2 regions of the Nonomuraea sp. NPDC049625 genome follow, and region 1 is predicted to be linked to the other one. Evidence: riboswitches for the same ligand, from Rfam matches in the RefSeq annotation. Region 1 holds a riboswitch; the other holds the start of a gene.

Region 1 (3,258 bases):
GATGAGCTCCTGGTCGGCCTCGGACAGCGGTCCCCACTTGGTCTGCCGGGTGCGGGCCTCCGGCTCGTCCTCCACGGGTTGGACGGTGGGCGCGTCGGTCGGTCCGGTCTCGACGGCGGTCGGCTCGGTGCTGAGGCCGGCGGTCGGCTCGGTGCTCAGGCCGGCGGTGTCAGAGACGGGCGTCGGCGTGTAGCCGGCGCAGGCAGTCAGAGTGCAGAGGGCGGCAATGCCGCAACTGATGAGAGCGCGACGGCTGTCGAGGAGTCGCATACGCCGTCATCCCCTTCCGGTCCCTTGGACGCGGCCTTCGTGAGTGGCGCCGGTCACTGAGGGATACGCGGGAGGGTGCGGGAGTGTTCATGGCATTGTGCAAGATTTGCATTGGGCAAGACTGCCGGGGTCCGCTGAGCCGTTGTCCGAGGCGGCCTTCACCGGTGCCATCCGTGACCGGCGTCCACCGCGAGCTCCTCCGGGCCGAGAGGAGCACGCGGGGCGGCGTCCACCCGATCGCGGTGCGGACCCGCCGTGTGGGCTCAGGCCGTGGGACGGCCCAGGCCGCGCAACTGGTCGGCGGTCAGCGCGGAGACGTTCTGGTCGACAGGGACCTCGGAGTACTGGTGGATGGCCCAGGACTTCCAGTCGGCAGGCGGGGTGATGGCCCCCTTGGCCTTGCTGTAGTGGGCGACCCACAGCGGGTACTCGGACAGGCCCTTGCCGTACTTGTTGGCGAAGTTCCAGCCGCTGTAGAACATCGGGGTGATCCCCGTCTTGTCCTTCACGTACGACAGCCACGTCTTGGCCCAGGCGTTGACCTCGGCGACGGATCTGCCGTTCGCGGTCTCCAGGTCAAGGACCAGCAGGTCGCCGGCCTTGGCGGGCTGCGAGTTCACCACGGACAGGAAGTGCTCGGCCTCCGCGATGGGATTGTTGCGGGGATGGCCATAGTGGTACGCCCCGCGCACGATGCCCTTCTTGCCCAGCTCGCGCCAGTGCCTGGCGAATGAGGCGTCGCGGAAGGACGTGCCTTCTGTGGCTTTGATGATGCCGAACTTGGCCGGGCTGGCATTCCAGTCGTACAGGGGCTCGTAATTGGAGATGTCCAGGCCGTAGATGAGGGCTCCGGCTCCATGACGAGTCGCCTGCACCGGGCTCTGCTCGGTGGGCGATGCGAATGCGAAGGTGGTGATGGCGGCGGTTGCGGCGAGGATCGCGACGGCGACGGCGAAGCTGAGGTATTTGGTGAGGAGATCGCGGTGATTCTTGAGGATGTAGGCGATTGTGGCAAGCCGGGGCTTGGACATGAGGCATTGACTCCTTGCTTCCATACCGCCTACCGGGTTAGCTGACGGGTTCGGGCCTGGAAGTGCCCTACCTGGCGCAGCCTGGGCTGGCGTCCGATTCACCCCAAGAACGTGGGTCCCCGGTTCCGCGAGGCGCGGATTCGGCGGCCGGACGCTGTCCCCGAAGGGCTTCTTCGGGCAGCGCGCGGTCCGGTCAACGAAGCGGCAACGATGCGGCGAAAGAGCGCCACATCCGTGCCGCAACTAGGCAAAAGATAGACATATATCCATAGATGGTGCAAGTAGTGCAAATCCGATTCGCGGGTGTCGGCGACCGGGCGGCGCTGAAATGCCGTGCCTGTAGGGATTCTGGTGCTTGGCAAAGAATCGGGGGAGTCGCTTCCGGGCCTTTTTATGATCTCGGCACGGGTGGGGCAGGCCATTCATGCGTTGCCATTGTGACCAAACGCCGTTCTATGGGTAATCGTGACTCCAGCCATCGTTTGACGTCCGCGGCGCCGTCGGGCACGCGGGAGCCGGGCAGGTGGGCGGGCTCCAACTCTCCGGGGGTCCGCACGTCGATCGGCCCCGGCGGGTCACGGGATCCTGGCGGGTCACCGGATCCCGGTGCGTCGCCGGATCGCGGCAGGCGTCCTGGTGTCGCCGGGGCCGAGGGTGGTCAAGAGGGGGCCTCGTCGGGGGTGGTGATGGGCAGGCCGGCGTCGGCGGCCCGGGAGTAGGCGTCGTCGATGTGGACCACCTGGCGGCCGCCGCGGGCCAGCAGGCTCGCGGCCGCCGCGGCCCGGTAGCCGGTGCCGCAGTGCACCCACACCGTTCCCTCCGGCACCTCGGCCAGGCGCTCCGGCAGTTCGGGCAGTGGGATGTGCACGGCGCCGGCCACGTGACCGGCCCGCCATTCGTTGCCCATCCGCACGTCCAGGACGGTCGGGCCACCGGCCGGTTCGCCCGCACGAGCGGGGGTCTGTTCACCCGTACGAGCGGCGGTCTCTTCGCCCGCACGGGCGGTGGCCCGTTCTCCCGCACGGGCGGTGGCCCGTTCTCCCGCGCGGGCGGTGGCCAGGTCGGCGAAGGTCGCGGTGGCCAGCTCGGCGATCAGGCCCGGGTCGTGTCCGGCCCACTGTTCGACGGTGCCGGTCGAGGCGGCGGCCGGGCGGTCTATGCCGATGCGGGCCAGCTCGCGCTGGGCGGCGGCGACCTGTTCGGCCGACTCGCCGAGCAGCGTGAGGGGCGTGCCCCACGGGGCCAGCCAGCCCAGCCAGGTCGCCATCGGCCCGTCCAGGCCGAAGCTGAGCGTGCCGGCCAGGTGCCGGTCCGCGAACGCCTTGCGTGAGCGCAGATCCACCACCCATTCGCCAGCCCGCAGGCGAGCCAGCAGCTCAGCGCTGTCGGCCGGCCGCGCCGGGGTCAGGTCGATCGGCTCCGCTCCGGCGGCGTTGCGCGCGCCCATGTGGGCGTAATAGGCGGGGTAGGCGTCCAGGCCTTCCAGGATGTGGGTGACGAAGTCGTCGGCCTCCATCCGCAGCACCGGGTTGACGTCCTTCTCCCGGCCGATGGTCGAGGCGGACGCGCCGGACTGCGTGACCGCGCAGAAGCTGCCGAACCCGTGCGTCGGCCAGAGCCGCGCGCCGTCGGGCAGCAGGCCGGACAGCCGCCGCGCGGAGGCGTGCTGGTGGCGGGCCAGGGTGCGGGCATGCTCGGCGCCCAGCAGGTCGGTACGCCCGGTGCCGCCGAACAACAGCGATCCTCCGGTGAACACCCCCTCCGGCCCACCCGGACCGGCCAGCACGTAGGACAGGTGGTGGAAGGTGTGTCCCGGCGTGGTCACCGCCTCCAGCCACATCCGCTCGGAGACGGCGATCCGATCTCCGTCGTACACCGGCACGCGGTCGAAGCCGACTTCCTCGGCCCCGCCCACCAGGTACGCCGCCCCGCTCACCCGTGCCAGCGCCAGACCGCC
Region 2 (3,258 bases), on a different contig from region 1:
ACCCCGGCCAGCCCGGCCGCCTCGGCGGCGGACGAGGGAACGACTACGAGCGGTCGTACTGACCTTCCGAGCACGGCCGACACCCGCTGCCCCGCCCGATCAGCCCTCCGTGCGATGTCGCCGAGCTCGGCGGGTGCGGTATGCCGGCCGACGACCACGGATCGCGCCCCGCGGACCACGACCTCGCCGTCACCCCACAGCCCGCGGACTCCGGCGGGAAGGATGGGGGAATCGGGGGTGGGGGCGCTGGCGGGGGCGACGGCGAGAAGCAGGACGGAGACGATCGCAGCCCGCCGACTCACCTGCCCTGACACGATGCCCGATCGTAGCCGCCGCCGACCCATGACCGGCCACTCCGCACCCCGAACCGCGCGCCCGTGAGAGCTGTCCACCCGCACCGCATGCGGTGGCTGCGCGCCAAAGGACCGCACACCGCGCGCCACCGGACGGGGAGCCTGGCCCGTGAGCCGTGACCCGAGGTCATGAAGCCGAGGGTCGTGGGGCTGAGGGTCGTGAGGCCGTGACGTCCTGGGGCCGTGACGTCGTGGGGCCGTGACGTCGTGGGGCCGTGACGTCGTGGGGCCGAGGGGCCGAGGGTTGGGCGGCTGTGGGGCCACGTGCGCGAGGCCGTGAGGCGGGGCCCCGTGAGGCGGGGAGCCGTAAGGCGGGCGGTGCGGGTGAGTGGGTGGGGTGGCTGTTTTGAGGGGGTGCCGTGGCGGTGGGTGCGTTGTGCGGGTCAGCGGGCGTCTTCCTGGAGGCCCTCAGCCAGGTGCGGCGGGTGGTGCCGCCCGTGCTCCGCCGTAAAAAAATGAAAGTGACAATGGGAGAGCCCCGCCCGGAGGAGCCGGGCGGGGCTTCTTCACATGCCGGGACGAACAGCGCCGACGAACGACGCCCGCCGCCATTCACTCAGCTTGTCGATGCGTACCCGTTCGCCTGTCCGAGGCGAGTGGACCATCTTGCCCTTGCCGACGTACATGCCCACGTGGCCGAGCCCCCTGAAGAACATCAGGTCGCCGGGCCGGAGGTTCCGCCACGAGACCTTGTTCCTGGTGCGGGCGAACTGGCTGGCCGCCACGCGTGGGAGCTTCACCCCGGCCTTCTTCCAGGCGTACTGGACGAGGCCGGAGCAGTCGAACGAACCAGGGCCTGTGCCTCCGTACCGGTATGGGTCACCGACCTGGTTCTTGGCCACGACGACGGCCTTGCGGGCCTTCGCCTTCTGACGGGCGACCTTGGCCGCCCTCAGCGCCGCGGCCGAGGTCGTCTTCGAGGTTCCGGCGGTTGCGGCCGCCTTGGTCGTCGAAGCCGAATCGGTCGTGGCCGCCTGAGCCGTTGGGGCATGGAGGATCGCACCTCCGGCCGTCACGGTCATCGTGAGCGCTACGCCACTCAGGGCAATGCGGGACAGACGGGGGTTATGCAGGGAGGTAGACAGGATTTCTCCTTGACTCTTCCACGAATGCCTACCGGGTTAGCTGACGGATTCGGGCCTGGAAGTCGCCCTACGGCGCGATGTGCGCGCCGATTCACCCCCTGATCCCTGGGGAACTGGGATCGCTGGGTCCCCGGCTCCGTGCCTCCTGGCTGCACGGATTCGGCAGGCCAACCGTCCCGACCAATGTGTTGATATGGGGACATTTGGGCGGTTGACCAGCGGATCTTTATCTGTCTCACACCGGGAAAGACCGGTGCGGGTTCGCGGGGGACATGGCTTGTTCACCGCGACGTCGCCAGAAGCTACGCCGAAGGGTCAAGGATCGGCAAAGCGGAACACCGCTTGTAAAGATCAGATAGTGGAGTCAGTAAGGAGGGAAATCCCTGCTGGAACACCAGGTTCCGTTACCGAAATGTGACGCTGCTCACATTTGTTTTCGCGCCCGTTTGTCAGGCCCCAAATGTCGCGTTTGTCACACTTGTTGCGACTCGTCAGGCGCGCTGGATCGTTCCCATCGCCCATCAGCCGAACCTCGTTCGGCTGCTGGGATCAACGATCCGGCGTCGTAGCTACGGGCGGATGGCGCCCACGAGGCGGCCGCCGTACGCCGAGAGTTTGACGACCTTGACCACGTCGCCCGTCTGCGGCGCGTGAACGATTTTCCCGTCGCCGGCGTAGATACTGACGTGACCCAAGCTCGAGCTGAAGATGAGGTCCCCCGGCTGGAGGGCGCTCAGTGAGACCTTGCGGCTCGCGCCCCAGGCCCACTGCTGCCAGGTCGTGCGCGGCAGTGACACGCCCGCGGCGCGCCACGCCGCCTGGGTCAGGCCGGAGCAGTCCCAGCCGCCCGGTCCCGTCCCGCCGAACACGTACGGCTTGCCCACCTGGGCGAAGGCGAAGCGCAGGACGGCGGCGGCGTTGCCCGAGGCCGGGCCCGTGTACTGGATGCCGACGCTGTTCGGGTTGCCGGGGTTGTAGGCGCCCAGCTTCTTCAGGAGCTTCTTCTGCTCGGAGATCAGCTTCATGATCTCCGAACGCTCCTTCTCGACCCCGTCCCGTTCCCGGTCGGCCGCCTCCAGCGCCTCTTCCGCCTTGTCGCGTTCGACCTTCAGCCCGCGGTTCTCCCGGTCGAACGCGGCCAGCTTCTCCGCCCGCTCCCGCGAGAGCTGCCCGGCCAGCGCCAGGCTCATCAGGAAGTCGTCGGGGCGGTCCGCGCTCACCAGGCCGGGCAGGGAGGTCACGTCGGTGCCGAGCTTGTAGCTGTCGACGGCCATGCCGATCACCTGGGCGCGCAGGTCCGCGACCGTCGCCAGCTTGGTCTTGTAGCGGTCGTTCAGCTTGGTGTAGGCGCCCTTGGCGGCCTTGTACCGCTCGGTGGCCGTGTTGAAGCGGTCGACGACCTTGTCGGCCTTGTCATTGAGCTTGTCGAGCTTGGCCTTGGCCTGCCCGAGGGTGGGCCGGGGATCAGCGACGGCGGCTCCCATGGGAGACAGGACCAGCCCGAACGCGAGACCCGCGGCCACCGGCACCCTGCCAAACCTCACTGTGTCGCCTCCCAGGGATGATATCTGGGGCGAATAGTACAGAAGTGGCGGGTGAGGTCACACGTTATCCGCCCAATTCGTAATATCCCTGGCACGGCGCGGCAAATCCGCACGTAAGGGGTGCAGGTAATCTAGGCCCGGCCCAGCCTGCGCAGCAGCAAGCCAGACGGAACGGGTCTGGCTCCCATCCGCCTGACGGACTCGGCCACCTCGCGGTCCGACGACACCACGGCCATGGCCCGGCCGGGCGGCTCGGCGCGTACGAGCTGGCGGATC

The links. A riboswitch is a leader RNA that binds a small molecule or an ion and turns the genes downstream of it on or off. The one in region 1 is predicted to bind cyclic di-AMP.
Region 2: linked by a shared signal. The riboswitch ahead of AB0J87_RS08535 (C40 family peptidase) and the one ahead of AB0J87_RS41100 (GH25 family lysozyme) in region 1 are both predicted to bind cyclic di-AMP.

Annotation. Positions count from the first base shown of each region.
Region 1 covers NZ_JBFAOQ010000012.1:111,087-114,344, forward strand. Annotated here, with positions in the region: gene AB0J87_RS41095 (DUF4142 domain-containing protein) at 1-270, opposite strand, end outside; gene AB0J87_RS41100 (GH25 family lysozyme) at 534-1,301, opposite strand; cyclic di-AMP (ydaO/yuaA leader) riboswitch at 1,313-1,457, opposite strand; gene AB0J87_RS41105 (MBL fold metallo-hydrolase) at 1,960-3,258, opposite strand, start outside.
Region 2 covers NZ_JBFAOQ010000002.1:251,636-254,893, reverse strand. Annotated here, with positions in the region: gene AB0J87_RS08540 (hypothetical protein) at 1-302, opposite strand, end outside; gene AB0J87_RS08535 (C40 family peptidase) at 860-1,375, opposite strand; cyclic di-AMP (ydaO/yuaA leader) riboswitch at 1,449-1,613, opposite strand; gene AB0J87_RS08530 (NlpC/P60 family protein) at 2,008-2,982, opposite strand; gene AB0J87_RS08525 (NYN domain-containing protein) at 3,114-3,258, opposite strand, start outside.